Linked DNA regions of Saccharobesus litoralis. The protein of the gene in region 1 interacts with the protein of each later gene in a pairwise test. Links are inferred from orthologs where the notes say so. Each region holds a gene or a part of one and is shown in the gene's direction. Other genes may lie near its edges. The genes, in order: hflC and ftsH.

What was found.
Region 2: the proteins of hflC (region 1) and ftsH interact in binary tests that used the Escherichia coli proteins (3 or more experiments, as listed by UniProt). The link is inferred for Saccharobesus litoralis from one-to-one orthologs.

What each region holds. Positions count from the first base shown.
Region 1 is NZ_CP026604.1:5,233,110-5,238,415, forward strand. Bases 2,568-5,306 are described here. They hold hflC (protease modulator HflC), read left to right. Parts: upstream 2,568-3,368; coding sequence 3,369-4,244; downstream 4,245-5,306. Other genes in these bases: hflK (FtsH protease activity modulator HflK), read left to right, coding at 2,568-3,365; C2869_RS19815 (DUF2065 domain-containing protein), read left to right, coding at 4,336-4,515; C2869_RS19820 (adenylosuccinate synthase), read left to right, coding at 4,681-5,306. In the rest of the region: tRNA (adenosine(37)-N6)-dimethylallyltransferase MiaA, read left to right, coding at 1-251; RNA chaperone Hfq, read left to right, coding at 524-781; ribosome rescue GTPase HflX, read left to right, coding at 805-2,100; more of hflK, read left to right, coding at 2,175-2,567.
Region 2 is NZ_CP026604.1:3,295,632-3,305,351, forward strand. What follows is about bases 4,074-6,950. They hold ftsH (ATP-dependent zinc metalloprotease FtsH), read left to right. Parts: upstream 4,074-4,484; coding sequence 4,485-6,416; downstream 6,417-6,950. Other genes in these bases: rlmE (23S rRNA (uridine(2552)-2'-O)-methyltransferase RlmE), read left to right, coding at 4,074-4,386; folP (dihydropteroate synthase), read left to right, coding at 6,500-6,950. In the rest of the region: carB (carbamoyl-phosphate synthase large subunit), read left to right, coding at 1-2,782; transcription elongation factor GreA, read left to right, coding at 2,782-3,261; ribosome assembly RNA-binding protein YhbY, read right to left, coding at 3,348-3,644; more of rlmE, read left to right, coding at 3,757-4,073; more of folP, read left to right, coding at 6,951-7,327; glmM (phosphoglucosamine mutase), read left to right, coding at 7,346-8,689; tpiA (triose-phosphate isomerase), read left to right, coding at 8,758-9,522; preprotein translocase subunit SecG, read left to right, coding at 9,547-9,720. UniProt on the Escherichia coli protein: Acts as a processive, ATP-dependent zinc metallopeptidase for both cytoplasmic and membrane proteins. Plays a role in the quality control of integral membrane proteins.

The sequences.
Region 1 (5,306 bases):
AAGTACGGGCGTTATATGAACGCGGCGATCTTCATGCTGATATGCCTTCAATACGCTGTGTCGGCTATCGACAGATGTGGGATTACCTAGAAGGTAAAGTCGACTATGACGAAATGGTGTTTCGCGGTATAGTAGCAACGCGTCAATTAGCCAAGCGACAATTGACTTGGTTACGCAGTTGGCAGGAATTAAATTGGTTAGAAAGTGAAAATAAGCAAAATTTGACTAGCATTTTGCGCTTTTTTTCCTAAAATTTGGATATTATAAGGTTTTCCTCATAATATTAATGAATCAAAACAATTAGTTACCACTAGCGTTTAGTCGCCTAAACTAAGTGGATAATTAAGTTTGATATATAGTCAAGGCACTCAGGCTTTAGGCGCTGCTTTCAAAGTTCAAGCGAAACCTAAGCTCCTACTTGATGTAGGCTAGGTAGAGAAAAGTGATGGCAGTTAAGTTTTAAACCCAGAGCAAGAAGACTATATAAATACTTCTGGTCTAATAACAATAATAGGAGCCAACTATGGCAAAGGGACAATCTTTACAAGATCCGTTTTTAAACGCACTACGTCGCGAGCGTATCCCTGTTTCTATCTATTTAGTTAACGGTATTAAGCTACAAGGACAAGTAGAATCATTCGATCAGTTTGTCATTTTACTGAAGAATACCGTTTCACAAATGGTGTATAAGCACGCAATCTCCACTGTTGTGCCTTCACGTCCATTCCAAACTAACCCTAATATGCAAAATCAATCGGGTGAAGGAAATATTGCTGAGTAACATATTATTAAGAGGTAACCTGCTTGTTTGATCGTTATGAATCGGGTGAGCAGGCGGTTTTAGTACACGTTGACTTAGATGACGAAGTAGCAAGAGAAGACCTACAGGAATTAAAACTGTTGGCCTCTTCGGCTGGTGTCGAAACTCTTGCTGTCATTACCACCTCAAGATCAACACCCCACCCTAAATTTTTTGTAGGTTCAGGTAAAGCACAAGAAATAGCTGATGCAGTGGCTGCATTGGAGGCTAAGCTAGTGATTTTTAATCATGCTTTATCCCCCTCACAAGAAAAAAACATAGAATCTCTCGTTAAATGTCGTGTTTTAGACAGAATTAGCCTGATCTTGGATATTTTTGCGCAACGTGCACGTACCCACGAAGGTAAACTGCAAGTTGAATTAGCGCAATTACGCCATATTTCTACGCGCTTGATCCGAGGCTGGACCCACTTAGAACGCCAAAAAGGCGGTATAGGTATGCGTGGTCCGGGGGAAACCCAGCTTGAAACCGATAGACGTTTAATTCGAGGCCGCATGAAAAACATTATGCGCCGCCTAGAGAAAGTAGAAAAACAACGAGAACAAGGCCGACGCGCCCGAAAACGCAACGATTTACCTACCGTTTCGCTGGTTGGCTATACCAACGCGGGTAAATCAACCTTGTTTAATCGCATTACCGAAGCAGACGTTTATGCGGCAGATCAACTCTTTGCGACGTTAGACCCTACATTACGTAAGTTGGTTATTGACGATGTTGGCCCCATAATATTGGCAGACACGGTTGGTTTTATTCGCCATTTACCACACGACTTGGTAGCAGCCTTTAAAGCAACATTACAAGAGACACGTGAAGCTGATATTCAATTGCATGTGGTCGATGTTGCTGATGAGCGCCGTGCTGAAAATATTGATGCGGTGCAAATTGTGCTCGATGAAGTCGGAGCTGATGAAGTCCCTCAACTACTTGTCTACAATAAAATTGATATGGTAGATGAGATTGATGCGCATATCGATCGTAACGAAGATGGTATGCCGATCCGCGTGTGGCTATCAGCCCAAACGGGAGAAGGCACTGAACTGCTAATGCAGGCCATTGCTGAGCGTTTAGCAAAACAAATGGCGCATCATGAATTAAAAATCCCGCCGGCTGATAGCCGCTGGCGTGGAGTATTTTATGAGCTAGAGTGTATTCAAGAAGAAAGCTATGCCGAAGACGGCAGTTGGCTAGTTAGAGTAAAAATGAGCTTAACAGACTGGCAACGCTTAACAAAGCGTGATACAAACCTAGCTAATTATGTAATAAATCAAGATGTTGAATGATTTTTGCGCAAGCAGCGATCCTTCACTAGATATTTTTCCGTATAAAGTTCAAACATTTAATAATGGAGCTGATTATGGCCTGGAATGAACCGGGTAATAGCAATAATAAAGACCCGTGGGGTAAAAATAAAAAAGGTGGCAACGATCAAGGGCCACCTGATTTAGATGAAATCTATCGCGATACGGTAGTGAAACTGAAAAAAGCCTTTGGTGGCAAAGGGGGTTCCCCATCAGGTTCATCCGGCGGTTCCAATGGTGCAAGCAGTGCAGGTATCGTAATTGCACTGTTTATTGCTTTGGCAATTTGGGCATGGATGGGCTTTGCGACTATCAAAGAAGCTGAGCGTGGTGTGGTTTTACGCTTTGGCCAGTTCCATAGCATTATTGAGCCAGGCTTAAAATGGCAACCTGCATTAATCGACCGTATTATTCCGGTTGATGTAGAGTCAGTCAATTCTTTAACGGCTGATGGCGAAATGCTCACCCAAGACGAAAACGTCGTTTTAGTATCAATGGATGTGCAATATCGCATTCTTGATCCTAGAGCTTACAAGTTCAACGTTATCGACCCAGAATTTAGCCTACACCAAGCAACTGATTCAGCCTTACGTCAAGTTATCGGCCACACAAATATGGACGATATTTTAACGACGGGTCGTGAGCTAGTGCGTCAACAAACTCGCGAACTATTAGAAAACATAGTTGAACCTTATAACTTGGGTTTAGAAGTCGTCGACGTCAACTTCCTACCTGCACGTCCGCCGGAAGAAGTTAAAGAAGCATTTGATGATGCGATAGCCGCGCAAGAAGACGAAGAGAAATTTGTCAACGAAGCCAATGCTTACGCTCGTGAAATTGAGCCGACTGCACGTGCTAAGGTACGTCGTATGGAACAGGAAGCGGAAGCCTATAAAGAGCGTGTTATCTTAGAAGCGCAAGGTGAAGTCGCTCGCTTTGAAAAGCTGCTACCTGAGTATCAAGCAGCCCCTGAAGTCACGCGCCAACGCTTATATATAGAAACAATGGAATCTGTATACAGCAACACATCAAAAATTATGGTTGATGTTGAAGGGGGCGGTAACATGATGTATCTACCACTAGATAAGATCATGCAACAGCAACGCTCTAATACACCTCAATCAAGTTCACCTTTTAGTCAGTCAACAACGACTCAAGGGTTACCGGTAGAGCCTAACCGCTCGAATGATCGCTATAACTCAGGCCGCTACAGCAATAACGGTCGTTATACCAGTGGGAGAAACTAAGCCATGAGAAACTTAAGCCTAGTTTTAATCGCTATCTTTGCTTTTTTTGTTTACACATCGGTTTTCGTTATTAACGAAGGTACGCGTGGTATTGTTATTCAGTTTGGTAAAGTTAAGCGTGATGTTGATAATTCAACTGTAGTACACGAACCAGGTATTCACTTTAAGTGGCCATTTATCGAAACGGTGCGCATATTGGATGCTCGTGTTCAAACCATGGATGATGAGGCAGATCGCTTTGTTACCTCTGAGAAAAAAGACTTAATTGTTGATTCTTATGTTAAGTGGCGCATTGAAAGCTTCGAAACCTTTTACCTAAAAACCGGTGGCGACACCATGCGCGCCGAAGCCTTATTGAAGAAAAAAATCAATAACGGCCTACGCAGTGAATTTGGTAGCCGAACCATTGCCGAAATTGTGTCGGGTGAACGTGATGAATTGATGCAAGAAGCCCTAAAAGAAACCGCTGAAAGTGCGGCGGATTTAGGTATTCAAATTGTTGATATTCGTGTTAAGCGGATCAATTTACCAAGTGAAGTGAGTAACTATATCTTTGCTCGTATGCGTTCAGAGCGCCACGCTGTGGCCAAAGAGCACCGTTCAGAAGGTAGAGAGAAAGCCGAATTCATTAAAGCAGATATTGATAAGAAAGTTACCATTATGCTAGCGGATGCCGAACGTAATGTACGTACGGTTCGTGGTCAAGGTGACGCTGAAGCCGCTAAAATTTACGCTGACACTTATAATAAAGACCCTGAGTTCTATAAGTTTTTGCGTAGTTTAGATGCCTATAGAGCCAGCTTTAATAACAAGGGCGATGTGCTTATTGTTAAGCCTGACAGTGATTTCTTCAAATATTTGAAAGAAACGGGTAAATAATCACAATACCAACATCGGTTAATAGAAGAGCTTACTATTGCAGTAAGCTCTTTTTGTTTGAGCGTTTAAATTTTTACGTTAGGGTATCGAGATGGAAACCATTTTACTCGCCATAGGTATAGTACTCATCATTGAAGGTCTTGGCCCTTTTCTATTCCCCAACCGTTGGGCTGACTATCTTGCTAAGATGGCGAAAATGCCTGTACGTCAACTGCAACAAACTGGTGCCATGTTACTTATCATTGGTTGTTTATTTTTGTGGTTAAGTTAAAACTTCGTTAACCGACTGCGGTTCAATTTTCGTTTAGGTGTTTTATTTCAATTTTTGGTTAGCTTTTATAGCCAAAAGTTTGGATCTGTTCCTGCTTTGTTGATGATTTTATGCCAACATCTTGATAGAATCGCCGCCCTTATTTTGACAAAAGATTTTTTAAAAATGGGTAAAAACGTCGTAGTACTAGGCACCCAATGGGGTGACGAAGGTAAAGGTAAGGTTGTAGACCTTCTAACTGATAAAGCTAAATACGTTGTTCGCTACCAAGGCGGTCACAACGCAGGCCATACATTAGTTATCAATGGCGAGAAAACCGTATTACACCTTATTCCTTCTGGCGTATTACGCGATGGTTTAACCTGTGTTATCGGTAATGGTGTTGTACTTTCGCCTGAAGCATTGATGAAAGAAGTTACAATGCTTGAAGAACGTGGCGTACCGGTACGTGAACGTTTAAAAATCAGTGAAGCTTGTCCTCTTATTTTGCCTTACCATGTTGCTTTAGACCAAGCGCGTGAAGCCGCTCGTGGTAATAAAAAGATTGGTACAACGGGTCGTGGTATCGGTCCTGCTTACGAAGATAAAGTCGCTCGCCGTGGTTTACGTGTTGGTGACTTATTCTGTGAAAAACGCTTCGCTGAAAAGTTAAAAGAAGTATTGGAATACCACAACTTTGCCTTAACTCAATATTACAAAGTTGAACCTGTCGATTATGACAAAACATTGGCCGATGCTTTAGCATTAGCGCCAATATTAAAAGACATGGTAATCGATGTTACCGAAACACT
Region 2 (9,720 bases), 1.9 Mb from region 1 along the record:
TGAAGTTGCTCATTCAATGGAAGAAGCCCTCGACGTTAATTCGCGTATTGGTTTTCCATGTATTATTCGTCCTTCTTTCACTATGGGTGGTACCGGTGGTGGTATCGCTTATAACATGGAAGAGTTCGAAGAGATCTGTACTCGTGGTTTAGATCTTTCACCAACCAATGAATTATTGATTGATGAATCATTAATTGGTTGGAAAGAATATGAAATGGAAGTGGTTCGCGACAAAGCGGATAACTGTATTATTGTTTGTGCGATTGAAAACTTTGACCCTATGGGGATCCATACTGGTGACTCAATCACAGTTGCCCCAGCGCAAACGTTGACTGACAAAGAATATCAAATCATGCGTAATGCCTCTATGGCGGTATTACGTGAGATCGGTGTTGAAACGGGGGGTTCAAACGTTCAGTTTGGTATTAACCCAGATGATGGCCGTATGGTTATTATCGAGATGAACCCGCGAGTATCGCGTTCATCTGCATTAGCATCAAAAGCCACTGGTTTCCCAATTGCTAAGATCGCCGCTAAATTGGCTGTTGGGTATACGCTTGACGAGCTTAAGAATGATATTACTGGCGGTGCGACGCCGGCTTCATTCGAGCCTTCGATTGATTACGTTGTGACTAAGATCCCGCGTTTCAACTTTGAGAAATTCCCAGGTTCCAATGACCGCCTTACTACTCAGATGAAATCTGTTGGTGAAGTCATGGCGATAGGCCGTAACCAGCAAGAATCATTACAAAAGGCTTTACGTGGCTTAGAAGTTGGTGTTTCTGGTTTTGACCCTATTGTTGATTTAGAGGCTCCTGATGCATTAACTAAAGTTAAGCACGAGTTAATGGATGCTGGCGCTGAGCGTATATGGTACATCGCAGATGCTATGCGTTTAGGGTTATCAGTCGAAGATATCTTTAAATTAACTAAGATTGATCGTTGGTTCCTAGTTCAAATCGAAGACCTAGTATTAGCTGAAAAGCAAATCACTGAAAAAGGTTTGGCAGGCTTAGACAAAGACTTCTTGTATAGCTTAAAACGTAAAGGTTTTGCCGATAAGCGTATATCAGACTTGATTGGCGTATCTGAAAACGAAGTTCGTAAAAAGCGTCAAGCATTAAAATTATTCCCAGTTTATAAGCGCGTTGATACCTGTGCCGCTGAGTTTTCTACTTCTACCGCTTATATGTATTCAAGCTATGATGAAGAGTGTGAAGCGAACCCATCAGATAAAGATAAAATTATTGTATTGGGTGGTGGTCCAAACCGTATCGGCCAAGGTATAGAGTTCGATTACTGTTGTGTTCATGCCTCAATGGCATTGCGCGAAGACGGTTACGAAACCATTATGGTTAACTGTAACCCAGAAACTGTGTCTACAGACTATGATACTTCAGACCGTTTATATTTTGAGCCTGTCACGTTAGAAGATGTATTAGAAATAGCGCGTCTTGAAAAACCTAAAGGTGTCATCGTTCAGTATGGTGGTCAAACACCGCTTAAGTTAGCTCGAGAGTTAGAAGCGGCGGGTGTACCTGTTATTGGTACTTCTCCGGACGCGATTGACCGCGCGGAAGATCGTGAGCGTTTCCAACAAGCGGTTGAACGCTTAGGCCTTAAACAGCCTATTAATGCCACGGTTAAAAATATTGATGAAGCGTTAACAGAAGCGCGTAAAATCGGTTTCCCTATGGTTGTTCGTCCATCCTATGTATTAGGTGGTCGTGCGATGGAAATCGTGTATGACGAAGCCGATTTAAAACGTTACTTAAACGAAGCGGTTCAAGTATCGAATGATTCTCCAGTATTGTTAGATAAATTCTTAAACAATGCGGTTGAAGTTGATATTGATGCAATCTGTGACGGTGAGCAAGTCGTCATTGGTGGTATTATGGAACACATTGAACAATGTGGAGTTCACTCTGGTGACTCAGCTTGTTCTTTACCTCCGTATACTTTGAGTGCAGAAATGCAAGATCGCTTGCGTGAACAAGTACGTAAGTTAGCATTTGAGTTGGGTGTTAATGGCTTAATGAATACTCAGTTCGCAATTAAAGACGATGAGATTTATTTAATCGAAGTTAACCCGCGTGCGGCTCGTACAGTTCCGTTTGTCTCTAAAGCAACCGGTGTGCCTTTAGCGAAAATTGCGGCGCGAGTGATGGCCGGTCAATCACTAGCAGAGCAAGGGTTTACGCAAGAAGTTATCCCACCTTATTACTCTGTTAAAGAAGTGGTTATTCCTTTTGCCAAGTTCCATGGTGTTGACCCTATCTTAGGCCCAGAAATGCGCTCAACAGGTGAAGTCATGGGTGTTGGTAGCTCGTTTGCTGAAGCATCAGCCAAAGCCAGCTTAGGTGCTAATGACACGGTACCTAAGTCAGGTCGTGCACTTATTTCTGTTAAAGACAGTGATAAACCACGTGTGGCAGAATTAGCCGCTAATCTTGTCGAGTTGGGTTATCAATTGGATGCAACAGGTGGCACAGCCGATTTACTTGCTGAGGCTGGCATTGAAGTCCGCCGTGTGAATAAAGTATTAGAAGGTCGTCCTCATATTGTTGATTACATTAAGAATGATGAGTACAGCTATATCATTAATACGACAGAGGGTCGTCAGGCTATCACTGACTCTGTACAAATTCGTCGTAGTGCGCTACAACATAAAGTAGCCTATACCACTACGCTGAATGCAGCCTTTGCGGCATGCATGGCTCATAAAGCGGATGATCGCAATACAGTGACTTCTGTACAAGAACTACACAAGAGACTTCAATAATGTCGACTCAATTTCCTATGACGGTCGCGGGTGCTGATGCGCTACGCGAAGAACTGAATGAGCTAAAAACTGTTCGTCGTCCGAAAATCATTGCGGATATTGCAGAAGCTCGTGAACACGGAGATCTTAAGGAAAATGCAGAATACCATGCAGCTCGTGAGCAGCAGGGATTTTGTGAAGGCCGTATTCAAGAAATTGAAGCAAAATTATCCAATGCACAAATAATTGATGTAACTAAAATGCCAAATAACGGACGTGTTATATTTGGTGCTACGGTAACTATCGTTAATTGTGATACCGATGACGAGTCTACCTATACCATAGTTGGTGATGATGAAGCAGATATTAAAGCTAGTAAAGTTTCAGTTAATTCACCCATTGCGCGAGCTATGATAGGTAAAGAGCGCGGTGATGAATTCGTACTAAAATCACCTAGTGGTGATGTCGACTACGAAGTATTGGAAGTTGAGTACGTCTAGTACTTTAAATTACCAGATAATAAAAAGCCGACTCTTTGTCGGCTTTTTTGTTCTTTACTTATGATCCTTATAAGGGGTGTTGGCGTTTAGCCTTTTGGTAAAGTAATCTTGGCATCGTCTGATGGTTTGTAAAGCACAAGTGTATGCCCTATGGTTTGGACACGCTCAGCTTCGGTTTCACGCACGATGGCATCCATAATTAATTGTTTCTCTGCGCGGTCATCGGTTGGCACTTTTACTTTTATTAGCTCGTGATGGCTAAGAGCAAATTCAATTTCAGCGATGACACCTTCAGTTAAACCGTTACCACCTAACTGAACTAAAGGTTTTAAACTATGGGCTTGGGCTTTTAAAAATTGAACTTGTTTTTTAGTTAAACTCATTGTTGATACTAATTCGCCGTAGAAAGGTTGAATTTCTGTATTTTAACGCTATCTATGGTTTATTACTAATTAAGTCGTAATTGTTTTTAGCGTTACGATAGTTGTATTTAATATGTCACAGAAAAAACATACCGCTAGTAGTAAGCGGTGGCTGCAAGAACATTTTGATGATCATTATGTTCAAAAGGCACAAAAGCTCGGCTTACGTTCGCGTGCCGTATTTAAAATTGAAGAAATTCAAAATAAAGACAAATTACTCAAACCGGGTATGACAATAGTTGACTTGGGCGCTGCTCCTGGAGGCTGGTCGCAATATGCCGCTGATGTGGTTGGTGATGACGGTAACGTGATCGCTTGCGATATTTTAGAAATGGACCCGATTGCCGGTGTAGATTTTTTGCAGGGTGATTTTAGAGAAGAAGCCGTGTTAAATGCCTTATTGGACCGAATAAGTGGCAAAAACGTGGATATTGTGATGTCCGATATGGCTCCCAATATGAGCGGTAACTTAGGTGCTGACCAACCAAGAGCGATGTATTTAGTTGAATTAGCATTGGATATGTGTCATCAGGTTCTGAAAAAAAATGGATGTTTTATTGTTAAGGTTTTTCAAGGAGAAGGGTACGAACAATTCGTAAAAGATGTACGCGATGCGTTTAAGGTTGTAAAGACTCGAAAACCGGATTCTTCACGCGCGCGATCACGAGAAGTCTATATTGTTGCAACTGGTTATAAACATTAACAAAAATAAGCGTTATACTCGGTTAAATAAACATTTATCAAATTTATGATTTGAATAGCAAACTTGGGGTTTGTTATTTAGTTTAAGAGGTTAGTATCTTGAGTGATATGACAAAAAATCTGATCCTTTGGGTCGTAATCGCTGTCGTGTTAATGACGGTTTTTAAGAGTTTTACACCTGGAGGCGGCAGTGCAAAAGCACTTGATTACACCAGTTTTGTAAAGGCAGTTAATCAAGGTTCGGTACGTGACGCTCAAGTTAATCCTCATACAGGGATCATTAAAGGCACAAAACGCAATGGCGAAGAATTTGAAACGGTAATGCCATTGCGTGATGAGCGTATTCTCGATGAAATGATTGACAAGAATGTTAAGGTTGAAGGGGTACGACCGGAAGAGCCTAGCATTCTAACTTCGATTTTCATTTCATGGTTCCCAATGTTATTGCTAATCGGTGTATGGATATTTTTCATGCGTCAAATGCAAGGTGGTGGCGGTAAAGGCGCCATGTCATTTGGTAAAAGCAAGGCTCGTTTAATGAGCGAAGACCAAATCAAAACCACTTTCACCGACGTGGCCGGTTGTGACGAAGCGAAAGAAGAAGTCGCTGAATTGGTCGACTACTTACGTGACCCAACTAAATTCCAAAAGTTAGGCGGTAAGATCCCGACAGGTGTTTTGATGGTTGGTCCTCCTGGTACGGGTAAAACCTTATTAGCTAAAGCGATTGCTGGCGAAGCAAAAGTCCCATTTTTTACTATATCGGGTTCAGATTTCGTTGAAATGTTCGTTGGCGTGGGTGCATCGCGTGTACGTGATATGTTCGAGCAAGCGAAAAAATCAGCACCTTGTATTATTTTTATCGATGAAATCGATGCCGTTGGTCGTCAGCGTGGTGCTGGTTTAGGTGGTGGTCATGATGAACGAGAACAAACACTAAACCAAATGCTAGTTGAAATGGATGGTTTTGAAGGTAATGAAGGTATTATAGTTATTGCCGCCACTAACCGCCCAGATGTATTAGATCCTGCATTATTACGTCCTGGTCGTTTTGATCGTCAAGTTACTGTCGGTTTACCCGATGTGCGTGGGCGTGAGCAAATTCTTAAAGTTCATATGCGAAAAGTACCGCTTGGTGATGACGTTGAAGCGGGGGTGATAGCACGTGGTACCCCAGGTTTTTCTGGTGCAGATTTAGCCAATTTAGTTAATGAAGCAGCGTTATTTGCTGCCCGTAGCAATAAACGTTTAGTTTGCATGGAAGAGTTTGAAAAAGCTAAAGACAAAATCCTAATGGGTGCTGAACGTAAATCTATGGTGATGAGCGAAGACGAGAAAGAGATGACTGCTTATCACGAAGCGGGCCATGCGATTGTCGGCCGTTTAGTACCTGATCACGATCCTGTTTATAAAGTCAGTATTATACCTCGTGGTCGAGCACTTGGTGTCACCATGTATTTACCGGAGCAAGATAGATTTAGCCATAGTAAACAACACTTAGAAAGTATGCTTTCTAGCCTATATGGTGGGCGAATTGCCGAAGACATTATTTATGGTGATGAAAAAGTGTCTACAGGGGCTTCCAATGATATTGAGCGTGCAACTGATATTGCGCGTAAAATGGTTACTCAGTGGGGTCTGACAGAAAAATTAGGGCCTTTGTTATATGCTGAAGAAGAAGGTGAAGTTTTCTTAGGGCGCAGCTCTGCAAAAGCTAAGAGCATGTCAGACGATACAGCTAAAGCGATTGATGAAGAAGTTCGTAAAATTGTTGATCGTAATTACGACAGAGCAGAGCAACTATTGCGTGATAACATGGATATCTTGCATGCAATGAAAGATGCATTAATGAAATATGAAACGATTGATGCTAAGCAGATTGATGATTTAATGGCGCGTCGCCCAGTGGGAGAGCCGCAAGATTGGAGCAATCAAAATAACTCGGGTAGCAAAAAAGATGACAACAGCTCTAGTACTAGCGACAAGGCAACATCATCGGATAGCGAACCTGATCAAGACATCATTCATTAATTCTTTTTAATTATCCAATTTTAAAGCTCGCTGCCTTAGTAGTGAGCTTTTTTATTAAATAGATTCTTCCGTAAATTTTCTGCATGTCATTAATAACACAAATTCAACAATCTCAAATTCCTTTGATTATGGGAATTTTAAACGTGACGCCGGATTCATTTAGTGATGGCGGTCAGTTTACGCGTATTGATAAAGCTCTGATTCAAGTAGAAAAAATGCTTAATGAAGGCGCTGACATAATCGACGTAGGCGGAGAATCGACCCGACCAGGAGCCTGTATTGTTTCTATTGAAGAAGAGCGTCAGCGTGTTGTTCCGGTTATACAAGCAATTAAGCGAGAATTTGATGTTTGGGTATCTGTCGATACATCGAAACCTGATGTTATGCAGCAAAGTGTTGACGTGGGTGCGGATTTAATCAATGACGTGAGGGCTTTAACAGAGCCTAATGCTTTAGAAACCGCAGTAAAGTGTCAAAAGCCAGTGTGTTTAATGCATATGCAGGGGCAACCGCAAAACATGCAAGACAATCCGCAATACAGTCTGGTCGTTAACGATGTTACTCAGTATCTTGCTGAGCGAGCGCAGGTCTGTATTGAGGCCGGTATTGATCGTCAGCAGATACTAATAGACCCTGGTTTTGGCTTTGGTAAAACAGCGCAGGATAACTTTAAATTACTTAACCAACTGAATAGCTTAACTGAACTGGGTTACCCTATTCTTGCTGGCCTTTCGCGTAAGCGCATGATAGGGGAAGCAACCGGTCAAGATGTTGAAAAACGTATTTATGGCAGCGCTGCTGGGGCATTAATTTGTGCGCAAAAAGGCGCTAAAATTATCCGTGTCCACGATGTAGAAGCAACGCGCGATGTATTAGCCGTTTGGCACCATACACAAATAAATAAAAACTGATTTTTAGAGATGACTAAAATGGAAAGAAAATATTTCGGTACCGATGGTATCCGTGGCAAAGTAGGTGAAGGGAACATTACACCTGAATTCGCATTAAGATTGGGCTGGGCGGCTGGTCAAGTGCTTTCGCGGCACGGTAATAAAAAAGTCTTAATAGGTAAAGATACACGGATTTCTGGCTATATGCTTGAATCAGCTTTGGAGGCTGGCTTATCTGCTGCCGGTATCAATGTTTGTCTATTAGGGCCCATGCCAACGCCTGCGATTGCTTATTTAACACGCGCGTTTCGAGCTGATGCTGGCATTGTTATTAGTGCTTCTCACAATCCTTTCTATGACAATGGCATTAAATTCTTTTCTGCTGATGGTATGAAGCTAGATGATGATATTGAGTTGGCCATTGAAGCAGAAATTGATAAACCTATGACTGTTGCTGAATCTAATTGTCTTGGCAAGGCTGTACGTATAGAAGATGCAGCAGGGCGCTACATTGAATTTTGTAAAAGTCGTTTCCCGAGTGAATATTCATTAAGATCACTGAAAATTGTTGTTGATTGTGCTCACGGAGCAACCTATCACATAGCACCAAAAGTTTTAGAAGAGTTAGGCGCTAATGTCATTGCTATCGGTGCTACGCCTGATGGCATTAATATTAATGAAAAATGTGGTGCGACATCATTAGCCGCACTGCAAGAAAAAGTAATTGAGGTGGGTGCCGACCTTGGTTTTGCTTTAGATGGTGACGGTGATCGCGTGATGATGGTTGACCATAAAGGCAACAAGGTGGATGGCGATCAAATCATGTTTATATTAGCTCGAGACGCCCTTAAACAAGGTGATCTGCAAGGTGGTGCTGTTGGTACCTTAATGAGTAATCTTGGTCTTGAAGTCGCGCTGAAAAACCTTGGTATACCTTTCGCTCGCTCTAAAGTGGGTGATCGTTATGTATTAGCATTGTTACAAGAAAAAGGCTGGTCTATCGGTGCTGAAAATTCAGGGCATGTTTTGGATTTAAAGCAAACCACAACGGGTGATGGCATTATTGCTGGACTACAAGTGTTGAAAGCCATGGTTCGCTCTAGTATGTCGTTGTTTGATTTGTGTTCTGGCATGGAGCTTTATCCACAAGTACTAATTAATGTTCGATATCAAGCTGGACAAGCGTCGCCGTTAGAAGCTGAGCCTGTTTTACAAGCCAAGGCGCAAGCTGAACAAGAACTAGGTGATACTGGCCGCGTATTATTGCGTAAGTCGGGAACAGAGCCTTTAGTGCGCGTTATGGTTGAAGGTAAAGATAAAGACTTAGTACAACAATCTGCTGAAAAAATAGCCGAAGTGGTTAAGGAATGTATAAATTCCTGATTAAGGCTTGTAACTATTAACAATGCCCGTTAGAATCTCGCCCGCTCAAGATTAGGAGCTATGATTTTATGGGCATAAGAAAGCCTGTTGTTGCTGCGAATTGGAAAATGAATGGCAACAAACAATTAGTCACTGACTTTTTAAAAGCAGTTGCTGATTCGGGAGCCTCAACAAATATTGATATTGTGCTGAGTCCTCCGGCGACATTACTTGATTTTACACAAACACAACGGGACAGTTTGTGTAAAGACGTTATTCTAGCGGCGCAAAATATGAGTCAGTTAGATAATGGTGCTTATACAGGCGAACTATCAGCTCAGCTTTTTAAAGATGTTGGTTGTAACTGGGTTTACTGTGGGCATTCAGAACGCCGCCATAAGTATGGCGAGTCGTCTAAACTTGTTGCTAAAAAATTTATCCAAGCTAAAAAAAATGGCTTGGTTCCCGTTTTATGTGTGGGTGAGACAGAAGAGGAACGAAAAAAAGGTAAAGCTTTTTCTCGTTTAACTTCGCAAATAGAAGCCGTTATTAATTTAGCAGGAAAAGACTGTTTTGATAACGCTATCTTAGCTTATGAGCCTGTATGGGCCATTGGTACTGGCAATGCAGCGTCGCCAGAGATCGCTCAAGAAGCACATAAATTTATCCGAGGTATGGTTGCGGCCATGAGGCAAGAATGCTCGGAGAATATACGCATTTTATACGGTGGAAGTGTTAAACCGGAAAATGCCAAAGAATTGTTTAGCCAACCAGATATTGATGGTGGTTTAATTGGTGGAGCTTCTTTGAAGCCTCACGATTTTGTAGAAATTTGTCAGGCTGCTAAAGCCTAGATAAGCATTTGGACAAAACTTAAGATGTACGAAATTCTGCTTGTTTGTTTTTTAATTGTAGCGATTGCCTTAGTTGGTTTAATTTTAATCCAGCACGGTAAAGGGGCTGACATGGGCTCGTCATTTGGCGCGGGTTCATCGCAAACTATGTTTGGCTCGTCGGGTTCTGGTAATTTCCTAACTCGCTCAACAGCTATT